3 regions of the Streptomyces sp. NPDC025806 genome follow, and region 3 is predicted to be linked to each of the others. Evidence: riboswitches for the same ligand, from Rfam matches in the RefSeq annotation. Region 3 holds a riboswitch; each other region holds the start of a gene.

Region 1 (7,258 bases), on a different contig from region 3:
CTCGCCGCCCGCCACGGCCTCGTCGTCGAACCCGGCCGCCTCGTCCTCGAACTCCGCCCGCCGGGTGTCGACAAGGGTGTGGCCCTGACCGAGTACGTTCGCGAGACGGGCGCCGAATCGGTCCTCTACGCCGGCGACGACCTCGGCGACCTCCCCGCGTACGCCGCCGTGGAAAAACTCCGCGCGAACGGCACCCCGGGCCTCCTGGTCTGCAGCGCCAGCGAAGAGGTCCCCGACCTGGCCACCCGAGCCGACCTGACCGTCCCGGGCCCCGCCGGAGTGGCCACCTTCCTGAACTCCCTGGCCAGGGAACTGGGCGCCGCCTAGAAGGCGGTCCCCTGGGGTGCACGGAGTGTGCCTTTCAGGGGCGCGGGGAACTGCGCGAGAAGCCCCACCGGCCGGCGCCTGGCGACGAATCGTCTGCCCCTACGGCGGGGCGTCGTCGCGGCACAGCCAGCTGCCCCCTGGGGTGCACGGAGTGTGCCTTCAGGGGCGCGGGGAACTGCGCGAGAAGCCCCACCGGCCGACACCTGGCGACGATCGCCGGCCCCTACGGCGGGAATCCGCGCCGCGCTCACCCGGCGCGCAGGGCATCCAATTGGTCGAGGAACCATTGCGCGGGCGGCAACGAAGAACCCGCTGCCGCCAAGCGCTCGGCCCGTTCCGAGCGCTCCGCGTCCGGCATGTCCAGCGCCGCCCCGAGCGCGGCAGCGGTCCCGCTCACATCGAACGGGTTCACCCCGATCGCAGCGTCCCCGAGCTCCTCGTACGCCCCCGCCTCCCGCGAGAGCACCAGCGCACACCCGCCCTCGGCGACGAGCGGGATCTCCTTCGCGACGAGGTTCATGCCGTCGCGGATGGGGTTGACCAGGGCGACGTCGGCCATGCGGTACGCCGCCAGCGAGCGCGCGAAGTCGTCCTTCACGTGGAGCACGACCGGCGTCCAACCCTCCGTACCGAAACGGGAGTTGATCGACGCCGCGACCCAGGAGGCCTCCGCCGTGTACTCCTGGTACACCTCCAGGTCCTGCCGCGACGGATACGCGAACGCGAGATGCACGACCCGCTCGCGCCACTCCGGCCGCGTCTCCAGGAGCAGCTCGAAGGCCCGCAGCCCGCGCACGATGTTCTTGGACAGCTCCGTGCGGTCCACCCGCACCACGACCTTGCGCCCCGCGCCCACCTGCTCCCGCAGCGCCGCGAGCCGCTCCTCGACGTCCTCCCGGTGCGCCCGCTCCCGCAGGAACTCCGCGTCGGCCCCGAGCCCGTGCACCCCGATCTCCGTACCGCCGGGCCCGCCCACGATCCGCGTACAGCACTCCGTGAACGCGTCCGCCCAGCGCCGGGTCAGAAAGCCCAGCCGGTCCGCGCCGAGCATCCCGCGCAGGAGCTGCTCCGCGATGTCGTCCGGCAGCATCCGGAACCAGTCGACGGGCGCCCACGGCGTGTGCGAGAAGTGCCCGATGCGCAGGTCGCCGCGGAGTTCGCGGAGCATGCCCGGCACCAGGGCCAGGTGATAGTCCTGGACCACGACGGTCGCACCCGGCGCCGCCCCGTCCGCGAGGGCCCGGGCGAACGCCCGGTTGTACTCCTCGTACGCCGCCCACTGCCGCCGGAACTCCGGCCCGAACGACGGCTCCAGCGGGGTCTGGTACAGCATGTGGTGCACGAACCACAGCACCGAGTTCGCGATCCCGTTGTACGCCGCCGCGTGCACCTCCGGATCGATGTCCAGCATCCGCACACCCGGCTCGGTGATCCCGCGCCGCACCGCCTCCCGGTCCCCGTCGCCGAGCGCCGCGCACACCCACAGCTTGTCGTCGACGGAGCTGAGCGCGGACACGAGCCCGCCCCCGCCCCGCTTGGCCGTGACCGCGCCGTCGTCCCCGACGACGTACGAGACCGGGCCCCGGTTGGACGCGACAAGAACCTCAGCAGCACCAGGAGTGGAAGCCATACGGGCACGCTAGCCCGCCCCGGAAACCCTCAAACGTAACGACGCTCACGCCACCCGACGTTCAGGCCACCCGGCGCTCGCGGTACTCGTCGATCTCCGCCATCGGAGGCCGCTCCTCCGTGTCCACGTCGTGCGTACGCGGCTCGAAGCCCTTGTCGCCGCGCTCGAACTGGGTCAGCACCGGCCGCACCAGATGCCCGCGCGCGAGCCGCAGCTGCGCCGTGCGGTAGATCGCCGCCGCCATCCGGCCGAGCGCCTGCCCGTCCTGGTGCCGGTGCTTCCTGACCCCCACGTCGACCTGCGCGAGCGCGTCCAGGCCCACCGTGTGCAGCGCGTCCACGAGCAGCCCCAGCTCGACCCCGTACCCGACCGGGAACGGCAGCTGTTCGAGCAGCGATCTGCGGGCCGCGTACTCGCCGCCGAGCGGCTGCACGAAACCGGCCAGCCGCGGCCAGTGCAGATTGAGCAGCGGCCGCGCCACCAGCTCGGTCACCCGGCCGCCCTGTCCCGCGGTCCTGCCGGAGGCGGGCTCATCGAACTCGGTACCGAGCGGCCGGTCGTACATCGCCTTCACGAACTGCACGTCCGGGTCGGTGAGCAGCGGCCCGACGATTCCGGACACGAAGTCCGCGGAGAACTCCTTGAGGTCCGCGTCGACGAAGCAGACGATGTCGCCGGAGGTCACGAGGAGCGAGCGCCACAGCACCTCGCCCTTGCCGGGCCGGGCCGGGATCCGCGGCAGGATCGCGTCCCGGTGCACGACCCGCGCGCCGGCCGCCGCCGCGACCTCGGAGGTCCGGTCCGTGGACCCGGAGTCCACCACCACCAGCTCGTCGACCAGCGGCACCGCCTCCGTCATCAGCTCACGCCGGATCACGGACACGATCTGGCCGACCGTCGCCTCCTCGTCGAGCGCGGGCAGCACGACACTCACGGTCTGCCCCGACGCGCGCTTCGCGGCGATCAGCTGGTGCGGCGGCCGGTCCGCCACGGACCAGGAGCGCTCGCCCAGCCAGCGCTCTACCTCTTCCAGCACGGTCGGCTGCTCCTCACTCCGCGTGGTGGTGCGGGACGATTTGTGATCCATCTCGCGGTTCGGACGACTATCTCAAGCGCCCGAGCCGTCGGTTACAGTCTTGAACAAGGCCGGGGACCACCGCATGCCGGGGTCACCGTGAGCCGCGCTCAACAATCGAATACCGCTCATCCAGAGGGGCAGAGGGATACGGCCCGTTGAAGCCCCGGCAACCCTCCAGCCGGTCTCGTAGGACACCGCAACTGTCCATCGCGAGGCTCCCGGCTAGGGAAGGTGCCAAATCCGTCTCACGGCGAGATGCGTCGTGAGGAAGATGAGGAGAAAGGGCCTCGCCTCTCATGGCTGTACAGACTGTCGCCACCGGAACCACCCCCTCCGCGAACGCCGGGAAGACCGTGGACCTCGGTCCCGCCTCGGGCCTCTCCTGCCGCGAGTGCGGTGCGAAGTTCGAGCTCGGCCCGATCTTCGCCTGCGTCGAGTGTTTCGGGCCTCTGGAAGTCGCGTACGACCTTCCCGTCGGCGACCCCGAGGCGCTCCGCAAGCAGATCGAGGCCGGCCCCGCGAACATCTGGCGCTACGCCCCGCTGCTGCCCGTCCCGGCCGACGTCGCCGAGAAGCCCAATCTGAACCCGGGCTGGACCCACCTGGTCAAGGCCGACAACCTGGCCCGTGAACTCGGCGTCGAGCAGGGAAAGCTGTTCGTCAAGGACGACTCCGGCAACCCGACGCACTCCTTCAAGGACCGCGTCGTCGCCCAGGCCATCGAGGCCGCCCGCGCCTTCGGCTTCACCACCCTCTCCTGCTCCTCCACGGGCAACCTGGCGGGCGCCGTCGGCGCCGCCGCCGCCCGCGCCGGCTTCCGCTCCTGCGTGTTCATCCCGCACGACCTGGAGCAGGGCAAGGTCGTCATGGCCGGTGTCTACGGCGGTGACCTCGTCGCCATCGAGGGCAACTACGACGACGTGAACCGCTTCTGCTCCGAGCTCATCGGCGACCCGCTGGGCGAGGGCTGGGGCTTCGTCAACGTGAACCTGCGCCCGTACTACGGCGAGGGCTCCAAGACGCTCGCCTACGAGATCTGCGAGCAGCTCGGCTGGCAGCTCCCGGACCAGCTGGTCATCCCGATCGCGTCCGGTTCGCAGTTCACGAAGATCGACAAGGGTCTGCAGGAGCTCATCAAGCTCGGCCTCGTCGAGGACAAGCCGTACAAGCTCTTCGGTGCCCAGGCCGAGGGCTGCTCGCCGGTCTCCGTTGCCTACAAGGGCGGCCACGACGTCGTCCGCCCGCAGAAGCCGAACACGATCGCGAAGTCGCTCGCCATCGGCAACCCGGCCGACGGGCCGTACGTTCTCGACATCGCGCGCCGCACCGGTGGCGCCGTGGAGGACGTGAACGACGAGCAGGTCGTCGACGCGATCAAGCTGCTCGCGCGGACCGAGGGCATCTTCGCGGAGACCGCCGGCGGTGTGACGCTCGGTGTCACCAAGAAGCTCATCGAGGCGGGCCTCATCGACCCGTCGCTGACGACTGTCGTGCTGAACACGGGTGACGGTCTGAAGACGCTGGACGCCGTCGCGGAGAGCTCTCAGGCCACGGCGACGATCCGGCCGAGTCTCGACGCGTTCCGGTCCGCCGGTCTCGCCGAGTAGTTCCCCGCCCCACTCCTTTTGCCGAAGAACAGCCGAGGTGAACCCATGAGTGTCAACGTCCGGATCCCCACCATTCTCCGTACCTACACGGGCGGGCAGGCCGAGGTGCCGGCCGAGGGCGCGACCCTCGCCGACGTCATCGCCGACCTGGAGAAGAACCACACGGGGATCGCCGCCCGGGTGCTCGACGACCAGGGCAAGCTGCGCCGTTTCGTGAACGTGTACGTGAACGACGACGACGTCCGTTTCGAGCAGGGGCTGGAGACCGTGACGCCGGACGGCGCCGGCGTCTCGATCATTCCCGCGGTCGCCGGCGGCTGATCGCCTCGACCGTCCGGGATTTCCCTGACTTACCCAGAGTTACCAGAATTGCCCCCTCCGCGAGAGAAGCGGAGGGGGCAATTCTGCAGGGTTGAGCGGGGTACAGTTGGGGAAGCTGCTCCGCTCCCGTCCGTGGTGCATGACGGACGCATATGAGTTCTTGAGCGAATCCCGACGAGAAGCAGCCAAAGTGCCCCGCCCATTCGGGCCTTTTACGGCATTTATTCGACCCGACTTGCCCTGGGATCCGGTGAGTTGGCCCGGTTTCCCCGATCGTGCGTGCTCAGAATTCTCGTCCGATTGACCTGTTGCAGAGGGCAGTTGGGCAGATACATTCGGCCGCGGTCGACGCGTTCCGGCGCACACCCCCAACCCTTTGGGGCGTGAGGTCTGACCCGGGTCCGCGAAGTGTGGACTCGCGCAAGGGCCAGTAATAGGGGAGTTAGGCATGGCTCAGGGCACCGTCAAGTGGTTCAACGCGGAGAAGGGGTACGGCTTCATCGCGGTCGACGGTGGTGCGGATGTTTTCGTCCACTACAGCGCCATCCAGATGGACGGATACCGCACCCTTGAAGAGGGTCAGCGGGTCGAGTTCGAGATCTCGCAGGGCCAGAAGGGGCCGCAGGCCGACATGGTTCGGCTTGCCGCCGGCTGAAGCGCGCGCGTCTGACCGCAAGCTTCGTACGACACGAGGGTCCGTGTCCCCGATCGGGGGCGCGGGCCCTTCGTGCTGCCCGGGGGCGGGGCGGGGTGGCGCGCGCAGGCGCAGATCTGTGGTAGCCGCTTGCACTCGCATGGGGCGAGTGCTAATCATTGGGCTTAGCACTCTCCGAGTGAGAGTGACAGAACTTGGATCGGGCCAGTGAGGCTCGCGCGCCGGGTGGGGCAAGGAACCACAAGGTGTGCAGGCCGTCCGTCGCGGGCGCCGGCACGGTCCGTTTGCTTGCTTTTCCACCCCGTCCGGGAGGACCACTTCACATGGCCAAGATCATCGCGTTCGACGAGGAGGCACGGCGCGGCCTCGAGCGCGGCATGAACCAGCTCGCCGACGCCGTCAAGGTGACCCTGGGCCCCAAGGGTCGCAACGTCGTCCTCGAGAAGAAGTGGGGCGCCCCCACGATCACCAACGATGGTGTGTCCATCGCCAAGGAGATCGAGCTCGAGGACCCGTACGAGAAGATCGGCGCCGAGCTGGTCAAGGAGGTCGCGAAGAAGACGGACGACGTCGCCGGTGACGGCACGACGACCGCGACCGTCCTCGCCCAGGCGCTGGTCCGCGAGGGCCTGCGCAACGTGGCCGCCGGTGCCAACCCGATGGCCCTCAAGCGTGGCATCGAGAAGGCCGTCGAGGCCGTCTCCGCCGCCCTGCTCGAGCAGGCCAAGGATGTCGAGACCAAGGAGCAGATCGCTTCCACGGCCTCCATCTCCGCCGCCGACACCCAGATCGGCGAGCTCATCGCCGAGGCCATGGACAAGGTCGGCAAGGAAGGCGTCATCACCGTCGAGGAGTCCCAGACCTTCGGTCTGGAGCTGGAGCTCACCGAGGGTATGCGCTTCGACAAGGGCTACATCTCGGCGTACTTCGCCACCGACATGGAGCGCATGGAGGCGTCGCTCGACGACCCGTACATCCTCATCGTCAACTCGAAGATCGGCAACGTGAAGGACCTCCTTCCGCTGCTCGAGAAGGTCATGCAGTCCGGCAAGCCGCTGCTGATCATCGCCGAGGACGTCGAGGGCGAGGCCCTGTCGACCCTGGTCGTCAACAAGATCCGTGGCACCTTCAAGTCCGTCGCCGTCAAGGCCCCGGGCTTCGGTGACCGCCGCAAGGCCATGCTCGGCGACATCGCCATCCTCACCGGTGGCACCGTCATCTCCGAGGAGGTCGGCCTCAAGCTGGAGAACGCCGGTCTCGACCTGCTCGGCCGCGCCCGCAAGGTCGTCATCACCAAGGACGAGACGACGATCGTCGACGGCGCCGGTGACAGCGACCAGGTCCAGGGTCGCGTCAACCAGATCCGTGCCGAGATCGAGAACAGCGACTCGGACTACGACCGCGAGAAGCTCCAGGAGCGCCTCGCCAAGCTCGCCGGCGGCGTGGCCGTCATCAAGGCGGGCGCGGCCACCGAGGTCGAGCTCAAGGAGCGCAAGCACCGCATCGAGGACGCCGTTCGCAACGCGAAGGCGGCCGTCGAAGAGGGCATCGTCGCCGGCGGTGGCGTGGCCCTCCTCCAGGCCTCCGCGGTCTTCGAGAAGCTGGAGCTCGAGGGTGACGAGGCGACCGGCGCCAACGCC
Region 2 (7,258 bases), on a different contig from region 3:
TCGGCGATCCGGGTGCCCCGGTAGCCGTGGACCGCGCCGAACAACTCCAGACCCGCGTCCATGAAACGACGGCGCCGCTCGGCCTGGCGCTCGGACGCGTCCCTGCCTCCGTACCGGCCTGCCGCCGGTGGAATCCTGCCTGCCACGGTGCCTCCATCAGGTGATCCCGAGAATCCTCCCGCACCGGCCTTGCGGTGTACCCCACCCCTCCCTACCATCCAGTAACCGGAGTCCGAACATGCCGATGTTCAGACTTGCGGAGGGTTCCGCGCACGGCTCACGAGGCTGACCGGAACCCCGGCCGGTCATGCCCAGCGCCTTCGTCACCGCCCGGCAGCGGACCGGAACGACTCGGTGCTCCTGCCCCTCCGCGGAATTCCACCTTTGGGAGAGAGCAAGCATGCACGCTGCGCGTACCCATGCCCCGACAGCCCCCGCACGCGGGAGAACCCGCTCGGGGCGGCGCCGTCTGCGGAACATCGCCGGCGCCGCCGTTCTGGCCGCCGGTGTCGTCGTGCCCCTCTCGGTGAGCTCGGCCGAGGCCGCGCCCGCCCTGCGCGAGGTGATGTTCGTCGGGAACAACTGGGACGGCACCGCCGACGTCATCAACCCCCGCGGCGACTTCACCAGGATCGGCCGGGTCAATGTCGTCCCCGACAAGTCCGAGCGACTGGCCGCCATCTACCTCAACCCCGTCAACCTGGCCGTCTACCTCGGGATCCGGGCCACCGCGGGCGAGGGGCACGACCAGCTCGTCGACGACCTGTACTCCACCCCCGACGGCCGCTCCCTGGTCGCCTCACGGCCCAGCTTCGGCGACGTCGTCTCCATCGACCTGACCACCGGCAAGGTGAACTGGCGGTTCGCGGTCGCGGGTTACCGCTCCGATCACATGGCGGTGTCCCCGGACGGCACCAAAGTCGCGGTCTCCGCCTCGCTCGGCAAGGTCGTGTACGTCCTGGACATCGAAACCGGTCGTCGGCTGGGCACGTTCGCCGCCGGCGACAAGCCGCACGAGAACGTGTGGACCGAGGGCGGCCGGTACATCTGGAACATGTCCATCGGCAACGTGGAGACCGCCCTCGACGACCCGCTCATGGACTGGACGAAGGGCGACCGCCGCATCACCGTCGTCGACGCGAACACCTTCGAGGTCGTCCGGACGATCGACATGCGCGCCCGCCTGGACGCCTTCGGCCGCAAGGACCTGTCCAACGCGGTCCGCCCCGCGGTCTTCAGCCCCGACTTCTCCAAGCTGTACTTCCAGGTCTCCTACTTCAACGGCTTCCTGGAGTACGACGTCGCCACCGACAAGATCACCCGGGTCAAGACCCTGCCCGAGAACCCGGCCACCAGTGACGACCGCACCACCTTCGTCAACGACTCGCGCCACCACGGCATGTCCATGAATCCCGACGGCAGCAAACTGTGCATCGCGGGCACCATGGACGACTACGCGACCGTCGTCGACCGGGGAACCCTCCAGGAAGGCCCGCTCGTCCCCGCGTCCAAGCCCTACTGGGCCACCGTCAGCGGTGACGGCCGCGCCTGCGTCATCTCCGAGAGCGGCGCCGATCAGGTGACCGCCATCGACTTCGCCACGGGGCGGAAGGTGACCTCCGTTCCGGTCGGCGACCACCCGCAGCGCGTACGGATCGCCCATGTCCCCGCCGACTGGACCAGCCCCACGGGCTGACCCGGCCGCAGTCGTCGTCAGGGTCGGTGGAGGGCCTCGGTGAGGCGGTCCGCCGCGTGGACGGCGGCCTCCGCGAGCCGGGCGCCGGGGTGGCGGGTGAGGCGTTGGAGCGGGCCGGTGACCGTGACGGCGGCCACGACACGGCGGCCCGGGTCGCGCACCGGAGCCGAGACGGAGGCCATGCCGGGTTCACGTTCGCCGATCGACTGGGCCCACCCCCGGCGCCGTACCCCGCTGAGCGTCCTGGCCGTGAAGTGAGCCCCTTGCAGGCCGTGGTGGTAGCGCTCGGGTTCCTCCCAGGCCAGCAGGACCTGGGCGGCGGAGCCGACCTTCATGGGGAACGCGGAACCGACGGGCACGGTGTCGCGCAGACCCGCGGTCCGTTCTGCGGCGGCGACGCAGACACGCACGTCCCCCTGCCGACGGTAGAGCTGAGCGCTCTCGCCGGTCCTGTCGCGCAGGGCGGTGAGGACCGGGCCCGCAGAGGTCAGCAGGAGGTCCTCGCCCGACGCGGCCGAGAGTTCGGCGAGCCAGGGGCCGAGGACGAAGCGGCCCTGAAGGTCCCGGCCGACCAGCCGGTGGCGTTCGAGGGCCGTGGCGAGCCGGTGGGCGGTGGGCCGGGACAGGCCCGTCGAGGCGACCAGCCCCGCGAGCGTGGCGGGCCCCGACGCCAGCGCATCCAGGATCACCGCGGTCTTGTCGAGCACGCCGACACCGCTGGAAATATCGGATATGTCCATGAAAAGAGCTACTCCAGTCTCGGGCCGCGACCGAGAATCCGGTCGCGGAGACCTCGCTCGGGCGAGGGAGGGGGTGATCAGCGAGGAAGGACCGAAGAGGTCGGCCGATGTGCCGCGGTGATCGCGAGACGGGTATGCGGAAGGCCCGGGGCGGAAAGAGCCGGGGCGAAGGTCAGCACAGAGAGCACCGTGTCTCCTCATCTTTTCCCGCGCCACGTTGGCGCGAGCCGGAGTTGGCACTGATCCCGACGGCACGGCGCGCAGATGGAGCACCGAGTCGAACGGGGAGTTGCCGGGGCTTCGTAGGGCCGGTCCCTCCACCCCTCTGGATGATTCGCGAAGACCATAGCAAGACTCCGGAGGCCACCTGCCGACGGCCACCACGGATCCGGCGGGCGAGCCCGGTCGGGGCGCCGTCGCCGACCCTGTACGGGACGGGCCCGCCCCTATGATCGCGCCATGGCGATGACAGGGCTGGACGACCGGGTGACGACGGCGGAGAACTACCGCCGCTTCGCCGAGAACGAGGCGGCGGGACGATCCCCCGCCTACGAGACGCTGGCCCTCGCGGTGGCGTCCGACCCGGAGGTGCTGGGTTTCCTGAGCACCCTCCCCGCCGACAAACGCCAGCCGAACCTGCTGTTTGCCGCGGCCCGTCACCTGCTGCGCGCGGCCCCCGACGCGGACACACTGCGGGAGTTGGCCAGCGCACAGGGCGGGCGACTGCGGGCGACGATGCTGACCCGGCGCACCCAGACCAACGAACCGGGCCGCTGCGCGACCCTCCTGCCCGCCCTGGCCACGCTCGACGGGCCCCTCGCCCTGATCGAGGTAGGGGCGAGCGCCGGACTGTGCCTGCACGCCGACCGGTACTCCTACGACTACGGCCACACACACCTGACCGGCGGCGACCCCCAGGCGCCGACCCTGCGGTGCCGGGCGGAGGGCCCGCACCCGGAACTGCGGATGCCCGAGGTGGCATGGGCGGCCGGGATCGACCTCAACCCGCTCGATCCGTCGGATCCCGAGGACCGGTCCTGGCTGGAGTGCCTGGTGTGGCCGGGGCAGACGGCCCGCCGTGAACGGCTCGTGTCCGCCCTGGAGACCGCGCGGCGCCGCCCCTTGCCCGTCCACGAGGGAGACCTGTTCGCAGCACTGCCGGGTCTCGTCCGGCAGGCCCCTCGGGACGCCCGGGTCGTCGTGTTCCACTCGGCGGTGCTGGCCTACGTGCCACCGCGGGTCCGCGCCGACTTCGCGGAGCTGACCCGCGAGCTCGGCGTCGTGTGGATCGCGAACGAGGCGCCCGGCGTGGTCGCCGACGTCGAGCCGCCCCGGTTCGAGACCTCGCCTTTCGTGCTCACCGTCGACGGCGCACCCGTCGCGTTCACGCACCCGCACGGCGACTGGATCCACTGGATGTAGCACGGACAGGCGCGCCCAGGCCGGCGTCGGCGGACCTGCCTCGGCGCACGCAGGTCATACCCAGGCCTCAGCGGTCACTCACCCGGCGGGGGGAGGGAGATCGTTCCGCCGGCAGACGCTGCCCGGAGCGGTGACTGCGACGGTCCGTACATGACCAGTGGTGAACCGACGACGGAGGCGCTCCGGAGCGCCTGGTGGCAGAGATGGCCGCTCTGGGTGGCCCGGACGACGACGGTGTGGGCGACGCTGTACGCCGGCTTCGGCCTCGCCTGCACGCTGAGCGGCACCTCTCTGAGCTACCACGGGGGTGCCTCCGCGGCGCCCGGGCTGGGGTGGGCAGTTGTGGCGGTGGGTGCGCTCGCCGCGGCGGTCAGCGGGGCGGTGGTCCGGTACGGGCTGCGGCCGGCGCTGCGGGTACTGCTCTGGGTGACCTGCGGGCTGGCGGTGATCACCGCGTTCAGCCTGCTGATGGATGTGATCACGCTGATGTTCGGTCAGGGGGTGGACAGCGAGGTCTCCGCCGCGAACAAGGCCCTGGCGGCGGTGGGGGCGGTCGTGCTGGCGGCCACGGCCCGGTCCGACCGCCCGCCGTCCGGCGGCGCTGCCGTGCCGGCGCCCGTCGCCGCGCCGAGGCCCGTCCAACTCGCCGCCTGGGCGGGGACATCGGCCTTCGTCCCGTATGTGGTGATGAAGCTGGTCTGGGCGACCGGCGGCACGTTCGCGGGGATCACCAAGGAGGAGATGCTCGCCGTCTCGGAGCGGAACGGCGCCTCGGGGATCTTCCTCACCCTGGAGTCCTGGGGCCTGGACCCCACCGCGCTGCTGGCTCTGCTCGGCGTCTTCCTGATCTGGGGCCTGGCCCGCCCGTGGGGACAGGTCTTCCCGCGCTGGACTCCGTTCCTGCGCGGCCGGCGGGTGCCGCGCTGGCTCCCGCTCACCCCGGCTCTGCTCGGCGCCGCCACGCTCGCCCCGTACGGCGCTCTCGGGGTCGGCTACCTGACCCTGGCCACGGCCGGCGTGGTGACGATACGGCGCGGAGATTTCCACTCCTCGGGGGACGCGCTGCTGGTCGGCTGGATCGGCATGGCCGCCTTCGCCGTCTACGGCATCGCCCTGATCGTCGTTGCCCGCTCGTACTGGCTTCGGACCCGTCCCGCACGCCGGTAGACGTCACCCCGCCCGCCGCGCCCTGACGGGTGCGGCGGGCGCGGCGCGTGAGGCGTCAGGCGACCGAGAGGAGGTCGACCACGAAGACCAGGGTCTCGCCCGGCTTGATGGCCGGAGACGGCGAGCGGTCGCCGTACGCCAGGTGCGGTGGGATGACCAGCTTCCGGCGGCCGCCGACCTTCATGCCCCGTACGCCCATGTCCCAGCCCGTGATGACCTGCTTGCTGCCCAGAGTGAACTCGAAGGCCTGGTCGCGGTTCCACGAGGCGTCGAACTCCTCGCCGGTGGAGTGGGACACCCCCACATAGTGGACCGACACCGTCGAGCCCTTGGTGGCCTCGGCCCCGTCCCCGACCACCACGTCCTCGATGTGCAGGTTGGGGGACGGCCGCCCCGCGGGGGTGTCGATCGTCGGTCGCTCAAGGGTCATGGCCCGCTCCTCGCTCTCGTCGCCGGCCGATCCGCAGTCGGTCGGCATGCCTGGGTGATCACTCTCCCACGCCGAGCGCGGCCGGCAGGTCGTCGGTCGTGGTGTGCCCGTCTCTGTCCGCGGAGGCCTTCTTTTCCTTCTGCTTGCCTTGCTGGTGATGTCTTGCCGCAGCCTTGGCGACGCTTTGACGGGCGGCGTCCTCCCCGGCGCTAGCGTTCCCGCCATGTCGCGTCTGCAGCCGAACCCCCCACGCCCCAGCACGATCCGTGCCCTCCCGTACCGCAAGCCCACCCGGGGCCGGGACTACTGGATCCTGGACGACGTCCTGCCGGATCCCGACGCCGTACGGGCGCGCATGCTCGAACGGGACGACTGGGTGGAGGGCTACCCGCACAAGCGCGAGCCGTGGCCGGGACTGCGCACGATGCCAGGGCTCGAACCGGCCGAGCTGGCACATGTGGAGAGACTGGTGCGCAGGACGACAGGGGCTCAGAAGATCTGGGCCGTGGATCCCGCCGGCGGCGGGACCTTCAACCACAACTGCGTGCAGGTCGTCGGCAAGGGCGAGTGCGAACCCCGCCCGCACACCGACTCCCGGAGCCTGTGCCGCTACGCGGCGGTCCTGTACCTCAGTCCGAACCTGCCCAAGGACTGCGGGACCAGCTTCTACCGCCAGAGCCTGCCCGGCGGCGCGGTCGGCGGCAACCAGGTGCTCGCCCCGCACAACAACCTGGTCGACGCGCTGGGCACCCGCTTCGTGCCGGAGGACTCCTTCACGGAGGACCTGCGCGTACCGCCCCGCTACAACCGTCTGCTGCTGTACTCGGCCAACCTCATCCACACCGCGACCAGTTACGCGGGCACCACCTTGGAGGACAAGCGGATGACAGCCGTCTTCTTCTGGATGGCTCAGTAAAAGACGCGCGTCCGGTACAGCACGCACTGGCGCAGCGGGCCTTCGGGCACGCTCGGATCCTCGAAGTCGTCGGCCGGGTCGCGGCTCATGCCGATCCGACGCATGACCGCCTGGGAACGAAGGTTGGCGACGGTGGTCGACGCCACGACTTCCGGCAGGCCGAGCGACTCGAAGCCGAAGGCCAAGCAGGCACGGGCGGCCTCGGTGGCGTAGCCGTGGCCCCATGCCGAACGCGCGAGACGCCACCCGATGTCCACCCCGGTGAACGGCATGTCCGCGCCGACCTCGTCCAGGCCGACGCGGCCGATGAATCCGCCGGTCTCCCGTGCTTCCAGAGCCCACCACCCGAAGCCTCGCTCGTCGAACGCGGCCTGCATGTCCGCCACCGTGGCATCGCTCTGCGGCCGCGTGAGCAGCTCCCCGAGGTGCTCTCGGACTTCGGGATCGGCATTCATCGCCGCCCACGGCTCGAGGTCGGACTCCCGCCACCGGCGGAGCAGAAGACGTTCGGTTCGCAACTCTGGCATGCGCCCAGCCAACCCGGCCGAGGCCAGGCTGTCGAACGGATATGCCGGCCGCGGGTCACACCGGTCCGGAGGGCGGGTCCGCATGTGTCGGTGCGGACGGTGTATACGTTTCGGCAGCACAGCCGACGCGACGACATGGACGTGAGAGTGATGACCGACCCGACACCGACGCTCAGCGAGGAACACGACCGCCTGTGCCGTGAACTGGGATCCATCGCGGTCGACTACCCCTCCGACGACCCCGTCAGGACGCTCGGTCGACTCGTCGCCGATGCCGGCGACGCCCTGGCTCGCCGTACCACCGCGCAGGGCGACCTGGAGCGCACCGGGTACCTCGTCCTGCTGTACGCCATGTCCTGG
Region 3 (7,258 bases):
GCATCGGCATTGACGACGAGGGCCACCTCGCGGCGCTCGGCGACTTCGACGAGCCCGTCGGTCCTGCCTTCTGGGAGCGCGGATGAGTACTACGACCACCAACGAGGCGCCTTCCCGCGAGAAGGCGCCGGCCGGCGAGCGCGTCGCCGACTGGGCCGACGGCCGCCTGGGGATCTACTCCCTGGCCAAGGCCAACATGCGCAAGATCTTTCCGGACCACTGGTCCTTCATGCTCGGCGAGATCTGCATGTACAGCTTCATCATCATCATCCTCACGGGTGTGTACCTGACGCTGTTCTTCCACCCGTCGATGAACGAGGTGGAGTACAACGGCAGCTACATCCCGCTGCAGGGACAGCTGATGTCCGAGGCGTTCAACTCGACCATGCACATCAGCTTCGATGTGCGCGGTGGTCTGCTCATCCGGCAGATCCACCACTGGGCCGCGCTGATCTTCCTCGCCGGCATGTTCGTGCACATGATGCGCGTGTTCTTCACGGGTGCGTTCCGCAAGCCGCGTGAGGTCAACTGGCTGTTCGGCTTCCTGCTGTTCGTCCTCGGCATGTTCACCGGCTTCACCGGTTACTCGCTCCCGGACGACCTGCTCTCCGGCACCGGTGTCCGCTTCATGGAGGGCGCGGTCCTGTCCGTGCCGATCGTCGGCACGTACCTCTCGTTCTTCCTGTTCGGCGGAGAGTTCCCGGGCGGCGACTTCGTGGCCCGGTTCTACTCGGTCCACATCTTGCTGCTGCCGGGCATCATGCTCGGCCTGATGGTGGCGCACCTGATCCTGGTCTTCTACCACAAGCACACGCAGTTCGCGGGCCCCGGCAAGACCGAGAAGAACGTCGTCGGCATGCCGCTGCTGCCGGTCTACATGGCCAAGGCGGGTGGCTTCTTCTTCCTGGTCTTCGGTGTCATCGCGGTCATCTCCGCGATCGCCACGATCAACCCGATCTGGGCCATCGGCCCGTACCGTCCGGACCAGGTCTCCACGGGCGCCCAGCCGGACTGGTACATGGGCTTCTCCGAAGGCCTGATCCGTACGATGCCGGGCTGGGAGATCAACCTCTGGGGTCACACGCTCGTCCTGGGTGTGTTCATCCCGCTGGTGATCTTCCCGCTGGTCCTGGTCGCCATCGCCGTCTACCCGTTCATCGAGTCCTGGGTCACCGGCGACAAGCGCGAGCACCACATCCTGGACCGCCCGCGCAACGCCCCGACGCGCACCGCGTTCGGCGCCGCGTGGATCTCCTGGTACTTCGTGCTGATGATCGGTGGTGGCAACGACCTCTGGGCCACGCACTTCCACCTGTCGATCAACGCGATCACCTGGTTCGTCCGCGTCAGCTTCTTCGTGATGCCGGTCGTGGTCTTCATCGCCACCAAGCGGATCTGCCTCGGCCTCCAGCGCCGCGACAAGGACAAGGTGCTGCACGGACGCGAGTCCGGCATCATCAAGCGCCTGCCGCACGGTGAGTTCATCGAGGTCCACGAGCCGCTGAACCAGGACGCCCTGCACACCCTCACGGCGCACGAGCAGTACGCGCCGCTGGAGCTCGGCCCGACGGTCGACGAGAACGGTGTGGAGCGCAAGCTGTCGCGCCTGCAGAAGCTGCGCGCGAAGCTCTCGAAGGGCTACTACGGGGAGCACAACCAGATCCCCAAGCCCACCGCCGAGGAGTACAAGGAGATCACCAGCGGCCACGGCCACCACTGATCTCTGACGCTGTTCGCCACGGCAGGAGCCCCCGTCCAGGCACTGGACGGGGGCTCTTCGCCGTCCTGGCACTGGATAAGGTGGGAGCGCCCCTTTCTCACCTGTCCTACGCGTATCACCAGGAGCGGCGATGAGCGCTTTGACCCCCGCTGGAGGCGACACCGCGGCGGGCCGTTCCTGGCCCTCCGTCCTCAACGGCCTGCTGGAGGGCCGTGACCTGAGCGCCGACGACACCGCGTGGGCGATGGACCGGATCATGCGGGGCGAGGCCACCGACGCGCAGATCGCCGGCTTCGCGGTCGCCCTGCGCGCCAAGGGCGAGACCGTCGCAGAGATCTCCGGTCTGGTCCGCGGCATGTACGAGCACGCCAACGTGATCGAGGTGCCCGGCGAGACCGTCGACATCGTCGGCACCGGCGGCGACGGAGCCAAGACCGTCAACATCTCGACGATGTCCGCCATCGTGGTGGCCGGCGCGGGCGCCAAGGTCGTCAAGCACGGCAACCGGGCCGCCTCCTCCGCCTCCGGCGCCTCCGACGTCCTGGAGAAGCTCGGCGTCAACCTCGACCTGCCGCCCTCCCGGGTGCCCCAGGTCGCCGAGGAGGCGGGCATCACCTTCTGCTTCGCCGTGAAGTTCCACCCCGCGCTGCGCTACGCCGGCGCCGCCCGCGGCCAGCTCGGCATCCGCACCGTCTTCAACCTGCTCGGCCCGCTGACCAACCCGGCCCGGGTCCGCGCCCAGGCCGTCGGGGTCGCCGACGCCCGGATGGCGCCCGTCGTGGCCGGAGTCTTCGCCGAGCGCGGCAACTCCTCGCTCGTCTTCCGCGGCGACGACGGCCTCGACGAGCTCACCGTCACCGGCACCTCCCGGGTCTGGGTGGTGCGCGACGGCGCCGTGCGCGAGGAGCGCTTCGACCCGCGCGACGTCGGCATCGAGCCGGTCCCCATCGAGGCCCTGCGCGGCGGCGACCCGGCGTACAACGCGGAGGTGGCGCGGCGCCTGCTCGACGGCGAGCGCGGTCCGGTCCGCGACGCCGTGCTGCTCAACTCGGCGGCGGCGCTCGTCGCCGTGCGCCCCGGCGAGGGCACGCTCGCCGAGCAGATCGCGGCCGGCATGGAGCGGGCCGCGCACTCGATCGACAGCGGGGCGGCCAAGGCGGCCCTGGAGCGCTGGGTGGCCGCCACCCAGAAGTGACGCGGCACCTGCCTGACCGAGGGCGCAGTCCAGAATCTGGACTGCGCCCTTGCCGTTTCCGAGACGTGTGGCAGGATGCTTTTCAAGGTCATGAGTGACAGCGATTTAGGCCCCGGCTCGCTGTCCGGCAACCCTCCGTCCGTGGCGGGGTGCCCCGGGTGAAGACCAGGCCATGCGCAGCAAGGCGCGTGGCAAGCGCGGACCCCTCGCGAATCCTGGGGTCCTGGGTCGTTCGAGGGAGCAGTCTCGTGAGCAAGCGAATGCGTTAGGGCTTCTCGCCCCTTCTCCACCACACCCTCCGCCCGGCCGGGCCTCCGTGCCGCCGTGCGTCGAGGTCAACACCCGTACGCCGACGGCCTTTTGAGCACCGTCATATCCGCCGTGCGGGATCTCTCCATCCCTTCGCCTTGTCCTGCCGGGAGACACCCATGTCCGCTCACACCCCCTCCGCCGCCGTCACCGCCGCCTGCGCCGAGTCCGCCGACCCCGCCTGCGGCGCCCCGCTGCCGGTCCTCGGCCGCGACGTCACCGTGCCGCTCGTCACCGGCGGCGAAGTCACCTACGCCGCCCTCGACTACGCGGCCAGCGCCCCCGCCCTCCAGCGCGTGTGGGACGACGTCGCCGCGTACGCCCCGTACTACGGCAGCGTGCACCGCGGCGCCGGGTACCTCTCCCAGCTGTCCACCGACCTGTTCGAGAACTCCCGCACGGCCGTCGCCGAGTTCCTCGACTGCCGCGAGGACGACCAGGTCGTCTTCACCCGCTCCACCACCGACTCGCTCAACCTCCTCGCCCAGGCCCTCCCGGCCGACTGCCAGGTCTTCGTCTTCGAGACCGAGCACCACGCCTCGCTGCTGCCCTGGCGCGACGCCCGCGTCACCTACCTGAACGCGCCCCGCACCCCCGACGAGGCCGTCGCCACCCTGGAGCGCGCCCTCGCCGACCGCGACCCCTACGGGCCGGCCCTCGTCTGCGTCACCGGCGCCTCGAACGTCACCGGTGAGCTGTGGCCGGTGCGCGAACTGGCCGCCGCCGCGCACGCACACGGTGCCCGCATCGTCCTCGACGCCGCCCAGCTCGCCCCCCACCACCCCGTCTCCGTACGGGACCTGGACGTCGACTGGGTCGCCTTCTCCGGGCACAAGCTGTACGCGCCGTTCGGCTCCGGCGTGCTCGCGGGCCGCTCCGACTGGCTGACCGAGGCCGAGCCGTACCTCGCCGGCGGTGGCGCCTCGCGCAAGGTCGCCCGGCGCGCGGACGGCGGCGTGGACGTGGAGTGGCACGAGAGCGCCGCCCGTCACGAGGCCGGCTCGCCCAACGTCATCGGCGTCTACTCGATCGCCTCCGCCTGCAAGGCGCTGACCGAGGCGGGCTTCGACTCCCTCGTCGCCCGCGAGCAGCACCTGATCCGGAAGGTGCGCGAGGGCCTCGCGGCGGTGCCCGAGGTGAAGGTGCTGTCGCTGTTCGGCGACGACGCCCCGCGGGTCGGCGTCATCTCGTTCGTCGTCGAGGGCTGGAACTCCTCGCACTTCGCGGCCGCGCTCTCCGCCGAGTACGGCATCGGCGTGCGCGACGGACTCTTCTGCGCCCACCCGCTGGTGCGCACGCTGCTCGGCTCGGACCCGCAGCAGCAGGGGGAGTGCGGCGCCCCCGAGGCGGCGCCCGGCGAGAAGTCGCTGAACGCGATCCGCGTCAGCTTCGGCGCGGGCACCCCCGACGAGCACGTCGAGCGCTTCGTCGCCGCGGTGGCCGAGCTCGTCCGGGACGGTGCCCGCTGGACCTACCGCACGGAGGACGGGCGCTGCGTCCCGGCCTCCTGAGGCTCGACGAGGCTTCCGGGAGGTCCGCTCAGCCGTCGAGGCCGATGGAGAACGCGGCCTCCAGGTCGTGCTGGGAGTAGGTGCGGAAGGCGACGTGGGTGTCCGTCGCCTCCACGCCGGGGATCTTGCTGATCTTGCCGGGGATGACATCGGCCAGATCGTCGTGGCGGGCGACCCGGACCATGGCGATCAGGTCGTACGTGCCCGTGACGGAGAAGACCTCGCTGACGCTCTCCAGCGCCGCGATCGACTCCGCGATCTCGGGGATGCGGTCCACGCTGGTCTTGATGAGCACGATCGCGGTGATCACGGCTGGCTGTCTCCCTCGGTGGCCGTGGTGTGGGTCGCCTTCACTCTAGCCCTCCCGTCTCCCGCCCCCGCCCTTGCAAAGAAGCGCTCCGCGCACCCCTCTTTTTCCCCCGATACCGCACCCATGCGTAGAGGAACCCGGTGGAGAAGCCGACCAGGTGCGCCAGATAGGCCACCCCCGGGCCCTGTCCGGCCTGCCCCGCCGCGGCCCACTGCAGCGCCACCCAGAACGGCAGCACCACCCATGCCGGGAAGCGCAGCGGCAGGAAGAGGAGGAACGGGAACAGGCTCGTCACGCGCGCGTCCGGGAAGAGGTACAGGAACGCGCCCAGGACCGCCGAGATCGCCCCGGACGCGCCCACCAGGGTCTGCTCGGAGCTCGCGTGCGCCAGGGCGTACCCGAACAGCGCGAGATACCCGGTGACCAGGTAGAAGAGCAGATAGGGCAGCCGGCCCATGCGCTCCTCGGTCATCGTGCCGAAGACATGCAGGAAGAGCATGTTGCCCAGCAGGTGCAGCCAGCTGCCGTGCACGAACAGGGCCGTCAGCGGGGAGAGCGCCGCCCGCCAGGACCCCGCGAACAGCTCCGCGGGCACCACGCCCCACCGCTCGAAGTACGCGCTCTGCGCCGCGAGCAGCCGGTCCCCGGTGCCGTACGAGGGATTCAGGCCGGAGGCGGGGGACAGGACGAAGACGACGCAGCACACCCCGATCAGGGCGTACGTGACGGGGGCGGGGCCCCTCAGGAACGCGGTCGCCCGTGCGATGCCCTCACGCCCGTTGCCGATCATGGGAAAGAGCATGACGCAAGGCGGGGAGCGGACGGCGTACGGCAGGCCGTAGGGTTACGGGCAAGACGGCCGCGAGAGCCGAGAGCTGAAAGAAGGCACAGTCCGATGACGGTTCCCCTGCCGACCGCCACCACCCGCTGGCGCTGCACGCTCTGCGGCAACCTCACGCGCTTCGACGTGACGCGCTCCTCGAAGGTCGTGGAGTACGTCCACCTCGACCTGGCCGGTGAGCCGAGCGTCGAGGAACGCAAGGTGGTCGATGAGACCATCGAGTCGGTGCGCTGCCGCTGGTGCAACGCGGTGGATCAGGTCGAACTCGTGGACAGGCCGGGCGCCGACTCCTGACGGAGCGGTCCCCACGGACTTTGGGGTGACGGATGGTGGAGAGCACAGGCGGGGAGGCCGGGGACGGCGGAGCCGCCGAGCTGCTCGACCGGCCGTTGCCCGAAGGCGTACGGCGGCGGGTCGTGGCGATCGTCTCGGACGGCTTCGGCGGTCTGACGATGAACGAACTTCCGGCCCAGCTGCGCCAGTACGCGCGGTTCACGCCCACCCGGCGCGCCAAGTTCGCCGGGAACGCGATGGCCGCCGCGCTGGAGAGCGACACCCTCTTCCGCCAGCGGATCGGGGAGCGGCTGCGGGAGGCGCAGCCCGAACTCGCGGGGGCACTGGACTCCGGGACCCCGCCGCCCGCCGCGGACCCGCTGGACGTGGCCGCCGCCGCGTACGTGCTGCGCCCGGCGGGCTGGGTCAAGCTCGTCGCCGCGGCCGGCGAGGAGGCGCAGCGGGCCGACGCCGAGCGCGTCGACGAGCAGACCCGCGCCGAGCTGGACCGGCTGCGCGAGCAGCTGTCCGAGGCGCAGGCGCACACCCGCGCCGAGACCGAGCGGCTGCGCACCGAGCTGGACGCGGCCCGGCGCGAGGCCGAGTCCGTCCACCGCAAGCTGCGGGCCGCGCTCAGCGACGTCAAGCGCGGTGAGGCCGCCGCCCGCAAGGCGCGGGCCGAGACCGACGCGGTGCGTGCCGAGGGGCAGGCGCAGGTGTCGGCCGCCGAGAGCGAGACCCGGCGGCTCAAGGCGCGGCTCGGCGAGGTCGAGGCGGCGCTGGAGGCCTCGCGCCGGGCGGCCCGCGAGGGGCGCAGCGTGGAGGACATGCGGGTGCGGCTGCTCCTGGACACCGTGCTCGACGCGGCGCAGGGGCTGCGCCGGGAGCTGGCGCTGCCGCCGGTGTCGATGCGGCCCGCCGACTCGGTGGACGCCGTGGAGCCGGGCCGGATGACTCCGAAGGACATCGCGGCGCGCGCTCTGGACGAGCACGACCCGGCGATCCTCGACCAGTTGCTCGCGCTGCCGCAGGCCCACCTCGTGGTCGACGGCTACAACGTGACCAAGACCGGCTATCCGACGATGCCGCTGGAGAAGCA

What was found. Region 3 has a riboswitch for S-adenosylmethionine ahead of ACZ4E1_RS01590 (aminotransferase class V-fold PLP-dependent enzyme). Riboswitches for the same ligand answer to the same signal wherever they lie in the genome.
Region 1: another riboswitch for S-adenosylmethionine. It lies ahead of thrC (threonine synthase); the one in region 3 lies ahead of ACZ4E1_RS01590 (aminotransferase class V-fold PLP-dependent enzyme).
Region 2: another riboswitch for S-adenosylmethionine. It lies ahead of ACZ4E1_RS05610 (IclR family transcriptional regulator); the one in region 3 lies ahead of ACZ4E1_RS01590 (aminotransferase class V-fold PLP-dependent enzyme).

What each region holds. Positions count from the first base shown of each region.
Region 1 covers NZ_JBVHMU010000006.1:141,401-148,658, forward strand. Annotated here, with positions in the region: gene otsB (trehalose-phosphatase) at 1-327, shown strand, start outside; gene ACZ4E1_RS16120 (alpha,alpha-trehalose-phosphate synthase (UDP-forming)) at 575-1,957, opposite strand; gene ACZ4E1_RS16125 (glucosyl-3-phosphoglycerate synthase) at 2,019-2,993, opposite strand; SAM riboswitch class I at 3,158-3,313, shown strand; gene thrC (threonine synthase) at 3,332-4,642, shown strand; gene ACZ4E1_RS16135 (MoaD/ThiS family protein) at 4,688-4,963, shown strand; gene ACZ4E1_RS16140 (cold-shock protein) at 5,412-5,618, shown strand; gene groL (chaperonin GroEL) at 5,942-7,258, shown strand, end outside.
Region 2 covers NZ_JBVHMU010000002.1:433,201-440,458, forward strand. Annotated here, with positions in the region: gene ACZ4E1_RS05600 (TetR/AcrR family transcriptional regulator) at 1-146, opposite strand, end outside; gene ACZ4E1_RS05605 (YncE family protein) at 401-1,696, shown strand; gene ACZ4E1_RS05610 (IclR family transcriptional regulator) at 1,714-2,436, opposite strand; SAM riboswitch class I at 2,631-2,772, opposite strand; gene ACZ4E1_RS05615 (DUF2332 domain-containing protein) at 2,896-3,858, shown strand; gene ACZ4E1_RS05620 (hypothetical protein) at 4,009-5,025, shown strand; gene ACZ4E1_RS05625 (FKBP-type peptidyl-prolyl cis-trans isomerase) at 5,081-5,455, opposite strand; gene ACZ4E1_RS05630 (DUF6445 family protein) at 5,679-6,371, shown strand; gene ACZ4E1_RS05635 (GNAT family N-acetyltransferase) at 6,365-6,898, opposite strand; gene ACZ4E1_RS05640 (hypothetical protein) at 7,049-7,258, shown strand, end outside.
Region 3 covers NZ_JBVHMU010000001.1:348,338-355,595, forward strand. Annotated here, with positions in the region: gene qcrA (cytochrome bc1 complex Rieske iron-sulfur subunit) at 1-86, shown strand, start outside; gene qcrB (cytochrome bc1 complex cytochrome b subunit) at 83-1,720, shown strand; gene trpD (anthranilate phosphoribosyltransferase) at 1,851-2,915, shown strand; SAM riboswitch class IV at 3,002-3,119, shown strand; gene ACZ4E1_RS01590 (aminotransferase class V-fold PLP-dependent enzyme) at 3,344-4,735, shown strand; gene ACZ4E1_RS01595 (Lrp/AsnC family transcriptional regulator) at 4,764-5,045, opposite strand; gene ACZ4E1_RS01600 (rhomboid family intramembrane serine protease) at 5,086-5,835, opposite strand; gene ACZ4E1_RS01605 (hypothetical protein) at 5,941-6,180, shown strand; gene ACZ4E1_RS01610 (NYN domain-containing protein) at 6,213-7,258, shown strand, end outside.